3 regions of the Vibrio sp. E150_011 genome follow, and region 3 is predicted to be linked to each of the others. Evidence: predicted binding sites of a transcription regulator. Region 3 holds the regulator's gene; each other region holds the start of a gene.
What was found. The regulator MetJ, encoded in region 3, represses methionine synthesis genes. The targets are predictions, from matches to a motif close to TTAGACNTNTANANGTCTAA.

Region 1 (6,129 bases), on a different contig from region 3:
TGAGCCGAGCTGAGGTAGATTTTAGTAAAGGTATTATCACGATTGAGACTGTCTCTCCGACGGAGCCAGAAAAGCACCTTAAAAACGCAATAGTGACAACACTGCTCACCCCTGATGACCCTGCAAGTGTCGACTTATTTTCTTCTCGTAGCATCAAGCTAGAGGGGCAACCTTTTCTCTACAATCAAGTCGTAGATCAAGAACAAAAACCAATGCAGTGGTCGTGGCGTGCGAGTCGTTTTGCTGATTACCTTATTGCTAATAAGGTCAAAACAAAGAATGTCGATTACAAGAAGGCGTATTACGTTGAGATCCCAATGGTCAAAGATCATGCCGCTAAGCGGAGCTATCAATATGCCGATATTGTTCGGCGAGCCTCGCGTAAGTACGACATTCCAGAGGATTTAATCTATGCCATTATTAAAACAGAAAGTAGTTTTAACCCCTACGCAGTGAGCTGGGCCAATGCGTATGGCTTGATGCAGGTTGTTCCAAAGACCGCTGGGCGAGATGTATTTAACCTCGTTAAAAATAAATCAGGAGAACCGTCGCCAGAATATCTTTTTAACCCAGAACAGAACATTGATACAGGGACCGCGTACTTCTATATTCTAAAAAATCGTTATTTGAAAGCCGTTCGTCATCCTACTTCATTAGAGTACAGCATGATTTCGGCGTATAACGGAGGCACTGGTGGCGTATTAAACACATTCAGTAAAGATAGAAAAAGAGCCATGAATGATCTGAACTCACTACAACCTAACCAGGTTTATTGGGCATTAACAAAAAAACACCCAAATTCAGAATCACGACGTTACCTAGAAAAAGTAACGAAATATAAGAAAGATTTTAACGCGGGTAAAAAGTAATGATTACTTTTGCTGAAAAAAGCAGCGGTCGAGCGGTTTTTTAAAGTTTTTTTAAAAAACCTGTTGACGGGAGAACGGAAAATACGTTTAATAGCGCCCCGTTGCCCGGATAGCTCAGTCGGTAGAGCAGAGGATTGAAAATCCTCGTGTCGGTGGTTCGATTCCGCCTCCGGGCACCACAATTTGATTTGTTGGTGTCGATAGTTTTTTAGAAAGATATTTTTTAAAAAAGATTAGAAACACGAACAGAAGCATAGAGAATTTAGTGTGCCGACTTAGCTCAGTAGGTAGAGCAACTGACTTGTAATCAGTAGGTCACCAGTTCGACTCCGGTAGTCGGCACCATTCTTTTGCCTCGATAGCTCAGTCGGTAGAGCAGAGGATTGAAAATCCTCGTGTCGGTGGTTCGATTCCGCCTCGAGGCACCATTATTTGGTGCTTAACAAATAATGGTCTTAGGACCTGATGTTGACACAGATAATTCCCCTTTAGTTCAGTTGGTAGAACGGCGGACTGTTAATCCGTATGTCGCAAGTTCAAGTCTTGCAAGGGGAGCCACATTAGAAAAAGGCCTCATCGAAAGATGAGGCCTTTTTTGCATTTCAGCTTTGCACATATCATCTCCATTAGGCTATCACCCTTTGTTCCTCTCTCATTTGTATTCCTTTATCGTTTGCAGCGCATGCTGCGTGCTTAATTGGCTATTGCCTTTGTACAACTCACCGATTGTGCGGAACAGCCTTGTCATTCGCTACAGGTAGTTATTACTGAAAATACAAAGGCGCCATCCTCACTCAGTGTGGATGACGCCTTTAAGCATAAAAAGCGAATTATCAGCTTTTGGATTACTCTATTTTTTGACTGACAATACGTTACTTCGTTGAGTCTGAAGAGGTCGCGGCTTCAGTTTCAGCTAGGTCCTCATTACGCATTTCTCTTTCCGCTCGCTTAGCTTTCTCAATCATTGGGGTAATGCTTGAGCCTTGGATAAGGATTGAGAAAACCACAACGGAATAGGTCATCACGAGGATGATTTCTTTGACGTCGATAAGTTTGTCTTCAATAACCCACACACCAGCAGGGATAGACAGTGCCATAGCAAGCGCTAAGCCGCCTCGTAAGCCTCCCCAAGTTAATATCCTCACCGACCATGGATTATAACGACGAAAGCGCTTAAAGCCGACGTAGGAGAGCGCCACGCTGAGGTAGCGAGAGCCTAAGACGAGTGGTATGGAAAATGCCATCAATATCCAATCTTCTTGATGGAATTGGAACAACAGCATCGACATCCCGATTAATAGGAATAGTACACCGTTTAGAAACTCATCAACCAGCTCCCAGAAGTGGTCGAGGTGCTTTTCTGATTCTTTGGAAAAGCCAATATATCGTGTCCAGTTCCCGATCATGATGCCCGATACCACCATTGAAAGCGGTCCAGAAACGTGTAAAACGTCAGCAAAGGCATAGCCTGCCGTTGGAATACCGATCGTGAGGAGTAGCTCCATTGAGTGGTCATCAGTGGCGCTAATTAAGTAATGGAATATTAAACCCAACACAAAACCGTAGAGGATCCCTCCAATAGCCTCTTGAAGAAACAACATGGTGACGCTGGATACGCTGGGCGCTTCTGACCCAAAAGCAATGGTGTATAGCGTGACAAAAATAACAAGGCCAAAACCGTCATTAAAGAGTGATTCGCCTTCTACTTGAGTTGAAATTCGCTCTGGTGCGTCCAGCTTTTTTACAATGGCCAAAACAGCGATGGGATCGGTCGGTGAAATCAGTGCACCAAACAGTAAGCAATAGATTAAATCAAACTGTATACCGATAAGATTGCAAAAACCGTACAGTACGGCGCCGATAAAAAATGTCGAAAATAATGTGGCCCCAAGCGCCAGTACGGTAATTTCCCATTTTTGATCTTTAAGGTGAGGCAGTTTGATACCGAGTCCGCCTGCGAACAGCAAGAATCCTAAGATCCCCTTCAACAAAAAGTCCTCAAAGTCGATGCTACTGACCATATCTGACGCTGCCTCTGACAAATCAAACCAGCCGTTTTGACCGCCGATGAGAATGAGCAAAGAAAGGATCATGGATCCTGCGGTTATCGCAATGGTGGTTTGCATCTTGCCTATTTTACTATTGATGAACGCAATCAACATGGCAGCGGCAGACAAAAAACAAAGAGTCTGATAAACGGACATTGAGGTTCCTTAATTGTAATAAATTGTGAATGGGATTCTGTTCTTGTCGTGAGTGAAGATCAATCACTAATTATAAAAACATGTTCTTTAGTTATAGAACGACTTTCTATTGTCCGTCTTTTGTTTTTGTTCAGCTGCGTATAAATGAAGTAACGAAATAGTTGCTACCGCGATCGGACTTGGTTAGTTTGGTGGTAAATAAAGCAGTCAAAAAGTAGTTTTAGACGTCTAGATTTCTAAAACTACTATGATAGGATGGCAGCATCAGCAAGGAACGAGGCAGTATTGTGGTAAGCAGCATTAGACAACTGATTGAGAATCAATTGAAAAAACGAATCCTACTTATTGATGGTGGGATGGGGACGATGATTCAAGGCTATAAATTGGAAGAGGCCGATTATCGAGGTGAGCGCTTTGCTGATTGGGCATCAGATCTGAAGGGCAACAATGATCTGTTAGTTTTATCCCAGCCCTCTCTTATCAAAGAGATCCATAGCGCTTACCTAGAAGCCGGTGCGGATATCCTCGAGACCAATACGTTTAATGCCACCACAATTGCGATGGCCGACTACGACATGGAATCGTTGAGCGATGAAATCAATTTTGAAGCGGCGAAGCTTGCGCGTGAAGTCGCCGATGAATGGACAGCAAAAACGCCAGATAAACCTCGGTTTGTAGCAGGTGTACTGGGGCCAACCAACCGTACTTGTTCCTTATCTCCCGATGTGAATGATCCCGGTTACCGTAATGTTTCTTTTGATGAGCTTGTGATTGCTTACTCTGAGTCAACAAGAGCATTGATTAAGGGTGGATCCGATCTTATTTTGATCGAGACCATTTTTGATACTCTCAATGCGAAAGCATGTTCGTTTGCCGTTGAATCTGTTTTTGAAGAGATGGGCGTGGACTTGCCCGTTATGATCTCGGGCACCATTACCGATGCCTCTGGCCGTACCTTATCAGGCCAAACAACCGAAGCTTTTTATAACGCAATGCGTCACGTGAAGCCGATTGCGTTTGGTCTTAACTGTGCGTTAGGGCCAGATGAATTAAGGCAATACGTTGGAGAGCTGTCGCGTATATCAGAGACCTACGTTTCAGCCCACCCGAATGCAGGCTTGCCGAATGCATTTGGCGAATACGACTTGTCGCCAGAAGATATGGCTGAACATATTGGTGAATGGGCACAAAGTGGTTTCCTAAACCTTGTTGGCGGTTGTTGTGGTACGACACCAGAGCACATTCGTCAAATGGCACAGGCTGTTGAAGGTGTGTCCCCTCGTCCATTGCCTGAACTTCCTGTGGCCTGTCGACTTTCAGGGCTTGAGCCTCTTACTATTGATAAAGAGAGCTTGTTTATCAACGTCGGTGAGCGCACCAACGTGACAGGCTCAGCGCGCTTTAAACGTCTCATTAAAGAAGAGCTTTATGATGAAGCACTAGAAGTGGCTCGTCAGCAGGTTGAGAATGGTGCGCAAATCATCGACATCAACATGGACGAAGGCATGCTCGATGCTGAAGCTTGTATGGTGCGATTCCTGAATCTTTGTGCTTCTGAGCCTGAAATATCAAAAGTGCCCATTATGGTCGATTCCTCCAAATGGGAGGTGATCGAAGCAGGCTTGAAGTGCATTCAAGGTAAAGGCATCGTCAACTCGATCTCGTTAAAAGAAGGCAAAGAAAAGTTTGTCGCACAAGCCAAATTAATCCGCCGCTATGGTGCTGCGGTTATCGTTATGGCGTTTGATGAGGTTGGGCAAGCTGACACGCGTGAACGAAAAATTGAAATCTGTACGCAGGCTTACCGCGTGCTGGTGGATGAAGTAGGCTTCCCACCAGAAGATATTATTTTTGACCCGAATATCTTTGCCGTCGCCACCGGTATTGATGAGCATAATAACTACGCGGTAGACTTTATTGAAGCCGTCGCTGATATAAAACGTGACTTACCATATGCCATGATCTCTGGTGGTGTTTCTAACGTGTCATTCTCGTTCCGTGGTAATAACTACGTACGTGAAGCCATTCATGCTGTGTTCTTGTATCACTGTTTTAAAAACGGTATGGACATGGGCATTGTTAATGCTGGGCAACTGGAGATTTATGACAACGTACCAGATAAGCTGCGTGAAGCGGTTGAAGATGTAGTCTTAAACCGCCGAGATGATGGTACAGAGCGTCTGTTAGACATTGCGACAGAGTATGCCAACAAAGGTGTGGGTAAAGAAGAAGACGCCAGCGCATTAGAATGGCGAACATGGCCGGTTGAAAAACGCTTGGAGCACGCGCTCGTTAAGGGTATTACTGAATTTATTGTTGCTGATACCGAAGAAGCTCGATTGAACGCTGAAAAACCACTCCACGTCATTGAAGGTCCTTTGATGGATGGCATGAACGTGGTGGGCGATCTATTTGGTGAAGGTAAGATGTTCTTGCCGCAGGTAGTGAAATCTGCGCGAGTCATGAAACAAGCGGTGGCCCATTTAGAGCCGTTTATCGATGCATTGAAAGAGGTAGGCTCCAACAACGGTAAGATCTTGCTTGCCACTGTTAAGGGTGATGTACACGATATCGGTAAAAACATTGTAGGCGTTGTGCTGCAATGTAATAACTACGAGATTATAGACCTTGGCGTCATGGTGTCCTGTGAACAAATCCTCAAGGTCGCGAAAGAAGAGAATGTGGATATTATCGGTCTGTCAGGCCTGATCACCCCTTCACTGGATGAAATGGTGCATGTTGCCAAAGAAATGGAGCGACAAGGCTTTGATTTGCCATTGCTGATTGGTGGAGCGACGACATCAAAGGCTCATACTGCCGTAAAAATTGAGCAGAACTACAGCCAACCGGTTGTTTATGTAAACAACGCCTCAAGAGCCGTGGGCGTTTGTACGTCACTGTTGTCTGATGAGCTCAAGTCTGATTTTGTAAACAAGCTTGATATTGATTATGAGCGTGTGCGAGATCAGCACGGCCGTAAAAAACCACGTACTCAGCCAGTGACTCTTGAACAAGCAAGAGAAAACAAAGTAGCGATTGACTGGGATGCCTATACA
Region 2 (6,129 bases), on a different contig from region 3:
GGTAGATTCGCTTGAGTTGAATTTTTATGATGCACAGGGTTTAGCCTTGCTGGCCAGAATAGCGCAGTGCTTCGTGACATTTAGTACATCGATAACTCGCTTGCTGCCGTTGTACTTTATTATGTCTTCGAATCGTTAAAGGGTAGGTACTGCACTGGCAGTGATACTCAAAAACTTTGCCCTGAACAGAAGAGATATCCATTTGGTGGGTTGTCTTTGGAATGACTTTAAACACGTTATGCATGATAGCTTGCCAGTGTTTACCGTGAGGGGGAACACGACCATATAGCTTAAATGCCAGCAGGTGAGCGACTTCATGAGGAATGACTTCCTCAATGAATGCATCTTGATTCTCACTAAAGAGGATGGGATTCAATCGAATCTCCCAGGGTTGCAAATAGGCTTTTCCTGCCGTTTTTCCTTTGAGTTTAAAACTGAGTGATGGGATAGGGAATGTCTGTTGAAAATACTGCTCAGCAACCGATATGCAATGAGCCAGTCGTTTTGATGCTAAGTATTGTAAATCTGTAGATAACGACGGATGCACACCGAAAACCCAATAACGCCCAAAGAGGGCGTTATTGTATTGTAGTCCATGAGTAAATCAAGCAAGGCTAAGGATGGTGGCGCTTCTTTATCACCTCGTGGTACGCATGCCAGGTTCCATAACCAAGGATAGGCATGGTTATCATCATCCCTAAGCCAAAGGTAGCAAACCCGATAAGGATTCCACCACAGATTATAAATGCCCATACCACCATGGCTGGGATATTAGATTTGACGGCATTGAAACTGGTAAACACCGCTGTCATTACATCGACTCTACGCTCCATCATTAAAGGAATCGAGAAGGCTGACAAGCTGAATATAACACTGGCTATCACCAAACCAATCACAGAACCTGTGATAAGAAATGGTGCAAATTCAGTTAACGGAGCGCCTTGAACGGAAGGGTATAGGGCGTGCAGTAGCGCGGCTATTCGCATCCAAAATATCATGGCGACGGCAAGCAATACGGCAAAAGCCCATTGTGAGGTTGAGTTACGGCCAATGGCTTTCATTGAATGAAACAGGCTGGCTTTGTGACCTTTTTCTCTTTCCCAAGCCGCGTCATAAAGCCCAAGCGCAAGGAAAGGGCCAATGAGCATATAGACGACTAGGCTTGGCATGATAACAAGATGGGTACCTTGCCATTGTACAAGCTGAACTATCGCCACGGCGGCGGCGGTAAAACATAGCCCGTAAAATGCGCTAATAACGGGCATTTTTACTAAGTCATGAAGCCCAAGTGCCAGCCAATGAAAAGGCGCAGAAATACTCACTTGGTTACAAGGTATGGTTTTAGCGTAATCTTGATCTTTGACTTCGTCTTTCTTTTGGAAGTCTTCAGTCTGAGCGGTTCGAGGCATATGTCCTCCCTGATTTGACAATCTGGCCTTCGTCTCTGATGTCGGGAAATGAACGATTGTTGTGAGCTTTATCGCTCACGATTTGGCGCAACGTGTTCCCATAATGGAGTCGGGATGCGTGATGATGAGTTCGCGTTATTCTCATTCTGCATCGGTCCTCTTATGGTTAACTATTGACCGAGACGGAAGAAAACACAATTTTTTGCTGGATAGAAAAGACGTGTTACAAGTGTTAAGTTAACAAATTTGCAACAAAGCGGTTGAAATAGTTGAAGTTAATATATTTTACGCTGAAGTAAAAAAGCCCTTATCAAATGATAAGGGCTTTTTAGTCTTTGAGCTTAGTTATAGCGTGGAATTAATCGCTATTTGATGCCAGCGAAATCACGCAGCATTGCTGCTTTGTCAGTCGCTTCCCAAGGGAATTCTTCACGACCGAAGTGACCATAAGCTGCGGTTTGCTTGTAGATAGGTTGAAGCAGGTTCAGCATCTCTTGAAGACCATATGGACGTAGATCGAAGTTCTGACGAACTGCTTCAATGATGATGTCGTGAGCGACTTTCTCAGTACCAAACGTTTCCACCATGATTGACGTAGGATCAGCAACACCAATGGCGTAAGACAGTTGAATCTCACAACGATCTGCCATGCCAGCAGCAACAATGTTTTTCGCTACGTAACGTGCTGCGTATGCGGCACTGCGGTCAACTTTCGATGGATCTTTACCAGAGAATGCACCACCACCGTGACGAGCTGCGCCGCCGTACGTATCAACGATGATCTTACGACCCGTAAGACCACAGTCACCCATAGGGCCGCCGATAACAAAACGACCGGTTGGGTTGATGAAGAAGTTGGTGTCTTTGTTAATCCACTCTGCTGGAAGAACTGGCTTGATGATCTCTTCCATTACCGCTTCACGAAGATCAGGTGTTGTGACTGAATCGCAGTGCTGTGTTGAAAGTACAACCGCATCGATACCAACAATCTTACCTTGGTCGTATTGGAAGGTAACTTGAGATTTCGCATCTGGACGAAGGAAGTCAAGCTTACCGCTCTTACGAACTTCAGCTTGCTTTTTAACAAGTAAGTGAGAGTAAGTAATAGGAGCCGGCATTAGGATTGGCGTTTCGTTAGTTGCGTAACCAAACATGATGCCTTGGTCACCAGCGCCTTGTTCTTTTGGATCAGCTTTATCAACACCTTGGTTGATGTCTGGAGATTGTTTACCAATCGTGTTCAGTACGGCACAAGAATCCGCATCAAAGCCCATATCTGAGTGAACGTAGCCGATTTCGCGAACGGTTTCACGAGTAATCTCTTCGATGTCTACCCACGCTGAGGTCGTGACTTCACCACCAACCATTACCATGCCAGTCTTTACGTAAGTTTCACAAGCAACACGCGCTTTCGGGTCTTGCTCTAAAATTGCGTCAAGTACAGCATCAGAAATTTGGTCAGCAATTTTATCAGGATGTCCTTCTGATACGGATTCAGAAGTGAACAGGTGCTTAGCCATGAGAGCTCCAATTACAGTTAATAAAGCCAGCGATATTGTGCTGGCCTATAAAAAATTCAATGATATTTTGTAGGTGTATCTACATCTAGACGTCTATTTTAATCATCGATGTGTGAGAATCAAGCGATTTTTACTTTTAAGTTATAGCCAAACGTTTGCGTATTTTAAGGCAGATAGGGGTGTAACGTGCAAAAAAACACAGCAAAAGTACTCAAAATATCGGTAAAAAGTTTGCAGAGGTTAGGGGGCTTTGCGACAATGCTTGCCGCTGATTATTGTTCAGCAAGGAATCAACTTGAAATTCGCTTAATGCACTCAGGAGCAGACATGTCGTCTCGTAAAGAATTAGCTAATGCAATCCGCGCGCTTAGCATGGATGGTGTTCAACAAGCCAACTCTGGTCACCCAGGTGCCCCTATGGGTATGGCTGATATCGCCGAAGTACTTTGGCGCTCTCACCTAAATCACAATCCTCAAAACCCGGAATGGGCTGATCGCGACCGTTTTATTTTGTCAAACGGCCACGGCTCAATGCTGATTTATTCTCTGCTTCATCTAAGTGGTTATGAATTATCTATTGACGATCTTAAAAACTTCCGTCAATTGCACTCTAAAACACCAGGTCACCCAGAATACGGCTACGCTCCAGGCATTGAAACGACAACAGGCCCTTTAGGTCAAGGCATCACGAATGCAGTCGGCATGGCAATGGCAGAGAAATCACTGGCTGCGCAATTTAATAAAGAAGGTCATGACATCGTTGATCACTTTACTTACGCGTTCATGGGCGATGGCTGTCTGATGGAAGGCATCTCTCACGAAGCCTGCTCTTTGGCTGGTACTCTTGGTCTTGGTAAGCTGGTTGCTTTCTGGGATGACAACGGTATTTCTATCGATGGTGAGGTGGAAGGTTGGTTCTCTGACGACACGCCTAAGCGTTTTGAAGCCTACGGCTGGCATGTTATCCCTGCCGTTGATGGTCATGACTCTGATGCGATTAACGCGGCAATCATCGCGGCAAAAGCGGATCCTCGCCCAACACTTATTTGTACTAAAACTGTTATTGGTTTTGGTTCACCAAACAAAGCCGGCACGCACGACTGCCACGGTGCACCACTAGGCGCTGATGAAATCGCAGCAACTAAAGCAGCGCTGGGTTGGGAGCACGGTCCTTTTGAAATTCCAGCTGATATCTCGGCACAATGGAATGCAAAAGAAGCGGGCGCAGCAAAAGAAGCGGCGTGGAATGCTAAGTTTGACGCTTACGCAGCTGCTTACCCAGAACTTGCGGCTGAGTTTACTCGTCGTACAAATGGCGAACTGCCAGCTGAGTGGGAAGAAAAAGCATCGGCAATCATTGCTGATCTTCAAGCTAACCCTGCAAACATCGCATCACGTAAAGCGTCACAAAATGCGCTAGAAGCATTTGGTCAAATGCTACCAGAATTTATGGGTGGCTCTGCTGACCTTGCACCTTCTAACCTGACAATGTGGTCTGGTTCTAAGTCGCTAACAGCTGAAGACTTCTCTGGTAACTACATTCATTACGGTGTTCGTGAGTTTGGTATGACTGCGATCATGAACGGTATCGCTTTGCACGGTGGTTTCGTACCATACGGTGCAACATTCCTAATGTTCATGGAATACGCTCGTAACGCGATGCGTATGGCAGCTCTGATGAAAGTTCAGAACATCCAGGTTTACACGCACGACTCTATCGGTCTAGGCGAAGACGGCCCAACTCACCAACCGGTTGAGCAAATTGCTTCGCTACGCCTAACACCAAACATGAGCACATGGCGTCCATGTGACCAAGTGGAATCGGCAGTGGCTTGGAAACTGGCTATTGAACGTAAAGATGGTCCAACATCGCTTATCTTCTCTCGTCAGAACCTAGCACAGCAGGAGCGTAACGCAGAGCAAGTAGCAAACATCGCCAAGGGTGGTTACATCCTGAAAGATTGTGCAGGTAAGCCTGAATTAATTATCATCGCTACTGGCTCTGAAGTTGAACTAGCAGTTGAAGCTGCTGCGCAACTGACTGCTGAAGGCAAAGCGGTACGTGTGGTTTCTATGCCAGCAACGGATGCGTTTGATAAGCAAGATGCGCAGTACCGTGAATCAGTATTGCCATCTGACGTGACCGCTCGTATTGCTGTTGAAGCCGGTATTGCTGACTTCTGGTACAAATATGTTGGCTTTGGTGGCAAGATCATCGGTATGACGACATTTGGTGAGTCTGCACCAGCAGGTGAGCTATTCAAGATGTTTGGCTTTACAACAGAAAACGTTGTGAACACAGCAAAAGAATTACTCGCTTAAGCGATAGGCTGAGTTATTTCATTTTGTTGTAGTAACCGAGCCCTAGTGGCTCGGTTTTTTTATGCTTGGATATTATTCTTGTGTATGTGTGATTAAGTCGGGATGCGAAACTGATGTTGATCAGTTAATATGCTTGCCTTAATTATGTGAACAAAAAGGTGTTGTACGATGCTAAAGGTAGCGATTAATGGCTTTGGGCGTATAGGACGAAATGTACTTCGAGCGATTTATGAAAGCGGCAAAAACGATAAAATTAAAGTCGTCGCAGTCAATGAATTGGCGCAACCTGAAGCAATGGCGCACCTGCTTCAATATGATACGAGTCATGGTCGTTTTGGTAAAAAGATCACTCATGACCAAGAACACCTTTATGTGAACCACCAAGATGGTCAGTTTGATAGTATTCGTATCTTGCATTTAGCGGAAATCAACCTACTTCCTTGGCGAAATCTAGAGGTTGATATTGTACTTGATTGTACGGGTGTGTTCGGGAGTCGTGCAGACGGCCTAGAGCATATCGCGGCAGGTGCGAACAAGGTTTTGTTTTCACATCCTGGCGCGAATGACATAGATAATACGATTATCTATGGTGTCAATCATGATTCTCTTAAACAAGAGCACACGATTGTTTCCAGTGGTTCGTGCACTACGAACTGTATTGTCCCTATAATACAAGTACTTGATGATGCGTTTGGCATTGATTCAGGCACGATTACCACGATCCACTCTTCGATGAATGATCAACCTGTCATCGATGCCTATCATACTGATTTACGCCGAACTAGAGCAGCCAGCCAGTCGATCATTCCTGTTGATACAAAGCTTCATAAGGGTATTGAGAGAATATTTCCGAAATTTTCTAACAAATTTGAAGCGAT
Region 3 (6,129 bases):
ATCTTGGCTGCCGATCACCGCGACCAAATCAAAACTCATGCCTCTGCGTTTTTCAAGCTCGCTTTTCTGTTGCTTAAACAGTTCAAGCCAACTCGAACCAATATTGCCTTTGCCACATAGTGCAACCGCCACGCGTTTTTGCGCCTGAAAAAGCTGAGTATGTACAGACTTAACAAGCGGCATGACATCCGATTTACGCAAGACCGCCGCTAGGCTCAAGCCAGAATCGGCTTCACAGAAAAATTCAACCGGTGCGTGTTTTAACTGCTGATAGAAACCAAAGCAATGATTCGCATTTTTCGTGACACCAGCGCCAACCGCGGCCAACATGGAGAAGCCTTCTTTTAGCTTAATCTCCGCCTCTATCGCAAGGTCTTGCAATTCATTGAGGGTGCCAGCGGCGATCTCAGGGGTATACGCCAAGCGTAATCGAGATTGGTCGGCTTGCGCTTCATAGGCCAGTGGCTCTAACTGCGCACGCTGTAAGCTATGAAGCACCTCTGCTTTTGCTCGCTCAAAATCATGCCCATTGCCAAAAGACAGCTCAATCAATAGTACCTCTTCTAGCGAGGTAATGATCTTTGCCCCGCGTCCAGAGGCTAATACGCGTTCAATACGCGTTGAGCCTGATTCTGGAGAGTAACTGCAGCGTAAATTTAACTCCATGGTACTCTGTGCAACAGGCTGTAACGTGCGGCTATGTAACACGGGCGCTGCGAGGCGAGCCAGTTCGCTGGCTTCATCCAAACGTAAAAGGGGCAATAAGCACGCATCAGAAACCACACGAGGATCCGCGCTGTAAACGCCTGCCACATCACTCCAGATGGTGACGTTTGCCACCTCAGCTAATGCACCGATGACGGTCGCTGAGTAATCCGAACCATTGCGACCAAGCAACACGGTATCACCGGTACTGTTCTGCGCCATGAAACCCGTAATCACCACACGGTGGTGCGCATGTTGCGCCAAGGCACTTTTAATCAAGGCGTAAGACTGGGCACGCTCAACCTCGGGTTGAGCACCAAACTCAGCACGCAAAAAGGCTCTTGCATCTTGGGCAACCGCAGGCAACTCACTTTGTCTTAGTAATGCTGCCAACAAGCGAGATGACCAAACCTCACCATGTCCCAAGATTGCGGCTTTCTGCGCCTCAGAAAGGGGCGCTATTTGCTCACCAAGCGTACTAAATTCGTCGCTCAACTGTGAACGAAGGGCTTCCGCTTCTTCGCCATCGAGCAATTCATCAATCAACTCAAATTGAAACTGTCGTAACGCTTGCAGGTGCTCATGAGCAACACGGCCATCCTTGTTTAACGCATCCAGAAACGCAATCAGTCGGTTGGTTGTCTTGCCTGCCGCTGATACCACAATCAGGTCTTCTGCGTGAGAGTAGTCTTTTAGAATCGATACCACACGACGGTAGCACCCAGGGTCAGCCAGGCTACTGCCACCAAATTTATGCAATTGCTTCGTCACTGGTACGTTAGTATTACTCATTGCCGTGCTTACCCTTCAAACGTTCGTGCTTTATCAAAAGCTTGTTGTAGATCTTCAATTAGGTCTTCTGCGTCTTCTAAGCCTACCGATAAGCGCAATAGCTGTTGAGAGACGCCCGCTTCAGCCAGCGCAGCCTCGCCCATCGCGCGGTGAGTCATCGATGCTGGGTGGCAGATCAAGCTCTCTACCCCACCTAAGGACTCTGCCAACGAGAAGAGATTCAGTTTGCCAACAAAATATTTCAACTGTTCAAAGCTACCAGCGAACTCAAAGCTCAGCATAGACCCAAAGCCCGACTGTTGCTTTTTGGCAATCTCATGACCTGGATGCTCAGGTAGACTCGGATGATAGATGACCTTAACCAATGATTCGCCCTTCAAATAATTGAGAATAATTTGTGAGCTTTCTTCATGGACACGCATACGCGCACTGAGTGTACGGATACCACGCAACGTCATGTAGCTATCAAACGGTGTGCCTGTTGCGCCAATACAGTTACCCCACCACGCCAGCTCTTCTGCATGCGCTTCTGTTTTGGTTATCACCACGCCACCAATAACGTCCGAGTGGCCGTTGATGTACTTCGTCGTGGAGTGAATAACAAAGTCCGCACCGAGGTCTAAAGGCTTTTGGTACACCGGTGTCAAAAAGGTATTATCGACCGCCACCAGCGCGCCAACCTGCTTTGCTTTTTCGCAGACATTCGCAATGTCCACAACGCGTACCAACGGGTTAGACGGGGTTTCTAACAAAATCAACTTTGGTTTTTTTGCGATGGCAGCACTTAACGCCGCGTCATCACTTTGGTCAACAAACTGAACCTTAAAATCACCTTTTTGTGCGCGAGTATTAAATAAGCGATAAGAGCCACCGTAGCAATCGTGTGGCGCGATGATCAAATCATCAGGGCCTAAAAAAGCCGATGCCCAAAGGTTCAATGCAGAGGTTCCACAGTTGGTCACCACAGCACCTTTACCGGACTCCAATTCAAATAAGGCCTGTTCAAGTAATCCACGATTGGGGTTACCAGAACGGGTATAATCATATTTTGGCACGTCGCCGAAAGCGGGAAAGCCATAATTGGTAGAAAGGTAAATAGGTGGTACGACAGCGTGGTGCTGAGTATCTGATTCGATACCCATACGAACCGCGATTGTCGCCGGCTTCCGATTGCTCATAGAAACATCCTTTATTAACACGCGCAAGGTGAAGGCTAACCACAACCTCTCGAGAAGGTTGGGTGATAAATAGTGTGATTAATCATGCTTGAACGGACAAGTAAAAGCACCCATCTTTGGAAAAATTAACCGTCCGCTCAACGAAACCCCACTTTACTGTCCATTTTGTGAGACGTCAACACTTCTAGACGTCTATATGTCTTTGCTTATGGCAGTAAATGCCGCTAAAATTGCGGCTTTCCTATAAAACAAATTTACGATCAATAGACGAAGGTGTGCAATGGCAGATTGGAATGGCGAATACATTAGCCCTTACGCGGAGCACGGCAAAAAAAGTGAGCAGGTTAAAAAGATCACGGTATCCATTCCGTTAAAAGTGCTAAAGGTATTGACCGACGAGAGAACTCGTCGCCAAATCAATAACCTACGCCATGCAACTAACAGCGAATTGTTGTGTGAAGCATTTCTGCACGCCTATACTGGTCAGCCGCTCCCGACCGATGAAGACTTAAGAAAAGACCGCCCAGATGATATCCCAACCGAAGTGAAAGCCATGATGACGGCGATGGGTATTGAGTTTGAAGCGTTCGATGAAGAATAAAAAGTAGGATTTAGAGGCTGGGTCCTGGGTCCTGGGTCCTGGGTCCTGGGTCCTGGGTCCTGGGTCCTGGGTCAAACAATAAAAAAACGCTGACCATCAAGGCCAGCGTTTTTTCAAAGCAAATTCAAGGCACCAGGCACGTTTTATCCCTAAAGCCCCAAATTTCTATTCAATCATGACTTTCTAAGCCATGTAGTTCTCAGGCATTTCAATTCGTGCGACGCCCGATTCGACTGCTGCTACTGCAACCGCTTTTGCAACGCGTGGTAGCAAGCGTGGGTCCATCGGTTTAGGAATAATGTAATCCTTACTAAATGACAACGCCTTAACACCCGCCGCATCAAGCACCTCTTGAGGTACGGGTTCTTTAGCAATTTGACGTATTGCCTCAACCGCCGCAAGCTTCATTTCATCGTTAATCTCACTGGCACGTACGTCCAATGCACCGCGGAAGATGAACGGGAAACACAGTACGTTATTTACCTGATTCGGATAATCTGAGCGACCGGTCCCCATGATCAAATCATCACGAACCTGATGCGCCAATTCTGGCTTAATCTCTGGATCAGGATTTGAACACGCAAACACGACTGGTTTCTCTGCCATGAGCTTCAACGCTTCAGCAGGAAGTAAATCTGGACCAGACACCCCTAAGAATAAATCCGCGCCTTCGATGACATCTTCAAGGGTACGTTTATCGGTATTGTTGGCAAACATCTGCTTGTATTCATTCAAGCCTTCACGACGCGTATGAATGACGCCTTTGCGATCCAACATGTAGATTTTTTCACGCATCGCACCACATTTAATCAACAGCTCCATACAGGCCGTCGCCGCAGCGCCCGCACCCAAACAAACAATGGTCGCTTCACTTAATTCTTTGCCTTGCAGCTCAATCGCATTCAACATACCCGCCGCCGTGACAATTGCCGTACCATGTTGGTCATCATGGAATACCGGAACATCACAACGCTCAATCAAGCGACGCTCAATCTCAAAACAATCCGGAGCCTTGATGTCTTCTAGGTTGATACCACCAAACGTGTCAGAAATATTCGCAACCGTATCAACAAACTCGTCAATCGTGCGGTGTTTGACTTCGATATCAATGGAGTCCAAACCAGCAAACCGCTTAAAGAGTAGCGCCTTACCTTCCATAACGGGTTTGGATGCCAGTGGGCCAAGATTACCAAGTCCTAGGATTGCTGTACCATTTGAGATGACCGCAACCATATTGCCTTTCGCTGTATATTTATAAACATTATCAGCATTTTGCGCGATCTCTCGAACAGGCTCGGCTACGCCAGGGCTGTAAGCGAGTGCAAGATCTTTGGCTGAATCAGCGGGTTTGGTTAACGCGATTTCAATTTTGCCTGGGGTTGGGTGGGCATGGTAATCGAGGGCCTGTTGGCGGAATTCGTCGATTTGATGATCATCGGACATGGTATGCGATCCTGCTTATTCGAGTATGAAAGACTGAGTGATTATTGTTATTTTTAGTATAACCCGCTTCGGAATGGTTTGATTTCCTCCATAAGGGGTACACAAAGTGCGCATACGCTATTGTCGTACGTCGCAACTTTAGGCGAATATACTACGCTAGTTAATCAAGATTTTGAATGGATGGTGTCACGATTCGAATGAGCTTAAGCCTTTATAGGTAAGCCAAGAGTTTAGGAAAAGGTAAGTCGAGTGTTTATAAAAATAGCCACCGAGAAGAATATAACGATCCAAAAACCGTCACAATACACACACCACCGACCGTGTGGCGTTGGAATCAACCATACTCCACACTGATGGTATGGGTTAGTTGGTACTGCTCAACACAATTCAAGCTCGGGACTCATTTTAGCCGCTGGTTGAATAAAATATAAAACGCCAGAAACAAAAAAGGACGCCGAGGCGTCCTTTTTACATCTAAGGAAGTAAAATAATTACTTGCTAGATAGAGCGCCGAAACGCTTGTTGAAGCGATCAACACGACCACCAGTATCAACGATACGTTGCTTACCAGTGTAGAATGGGTGACATTTGTCACATACGTCTAGGTGAATTGAATCTTTCGCTAGAGTAGAGTTGAACTCAAATGTATTGCCGCAAGAACAAGTTGCTGTTACAGCTTTGTATTCTGGGTGGATGCCAGCTTTCATGGGAAACCTCAAATTTAGGCCGTGTCGCCATCCGAGTCTATGCCGGACACCACACGTAGTTAATAAAATACCTGTGTTACCGCTTCCAAAATTCAACATCATTGAAGTGACGGCGATGTGATAAGCAAACGCTATCAACCACACGATTTCTTCAAATATGACGAATAGAAGCCATACCATCAAGGCGCAGTATAGTAATGAATAGTCGAGATAGAATCAAATAAAATTGCCACTTTTTTCACCACCTTTAGGTGGGTTGATTCACTTTCTCTAATTAACTGTTTATCGAACACAACATAGCTAGGTAGAATAGGCGTCTATTTTATCAATATCGACCTTACTATGCGCCCAAACGTTGCTCGTGTTGCACTGCCAGTGCCACTAGATAAACAGTTCGACTACATCGTACCTGCCCACTTGTTTCCCGTAGTTGGCGGTCGAGTCTCTGTGCCGTTTGGACGCCAAACCTTAGTCGGTATTGTGACTCAGTTTAGTCACCAATCAGATTTTCCCATTGACCAGCTGAAGCCGATTAAAGCCGCGCTCGATACTCGCCCGATCTGGTCCCCAGCGCTGTACGACTTAATCGTCTGGTGTAGCCAGTACTATCAACACCCACTGGGCGATACGCTGCACAATGCTTTGCCTGCCGCGTTACGAAAAGGCAAGCCTGCTGAGTTCGCCACCACGGTCGAATGGCAGC

Region 1: a site for MetJ is predicted at 3,294-3,313, ahead of metH (methionine synthase). Genes of this name have one in related genera too.
Region 2: a site for MetJ is predicted at 3,007-3,026, ahead of metK (methionine adenosyltransferase). Genes of this name have one in related genera too.

The regions. Positions count from the first base shown of each region.
Region 1 covers NZ_JBHFOL010000023.1:38,217-44,345, reverse strand. Annotated here, with positions in the region: gene mltC (membrane-bound lytic murein transglycosylase MltC) at 1-869, shown strand, start outside; tRNA gene ACE1OE_RS22150 (tRNA-Phe) at 973-1,048, shown strand; tRNA gene ACE1OE_RS22145 (tRNA-Thr) at 1,139-1,214, shown strand; tRNA gene ACE1OE_RS22140 (tRNA-Phe) at 1,222-1,297, shown strand; tRNA gene ACE1OE_RS22135 (tRNA-Asn) at 1,352-1,427, shown strand; gene ACE1OE_RS22130 (cation:proton antiporter) at 1,742-3,073, opposite strand; gene metH (methionine synthase) at 3,361-6,129, shown strand, end outside.
Region 2 covers NZ_JBHFOL010000003.1:15,609-21,737, forward strand. Annotated here, with positions in the region: gene ACE1OE_RS06305 (SprT family zinc-dependent metalloprotease) at 41-547, opposite strand; gene ACE1OE_RS06310 (DUF2189 domain-containing protein) at 615-1,409, opposite strand; gene metK (methionine adenosyltransferase) at 1,775-2,929, opposite strand; gene tkt (transketolase) at 3,257-5,251, shown strand; gene epd (erythrose-4-phosphate dehydrogenase) at 5,420-6,129, shown strand, end outside.
Region 3 covers NZ_JBHFOL010000011.1:89,883-96,011, forward strand. Annotated here, with positions in the region: gene ACE1OE_RS16465 (bifunctional aspartate kinase/homoserine dehydrogenase II) at 1-1,497, opposite strand, end outside; gene ACE1OE_RS16470 (O-succinylhomoserine (thiol)-lyase) at 1,506-2,675, opposite strand; gene metJ (met regulon transcriptional regulator MetJ) at 2,956-3,276, shown strand; gene ACE1OE_RS16480 (malic enzyme-like NAD(P)-binding protein) at 3,460-4,719, opposite strand; gene rpmE (50S ribosomal protein L31) at 5,211-5,426, opposite strand; gene priA (primosomal protein N') at 5,769-6,129, shown strand, end outside.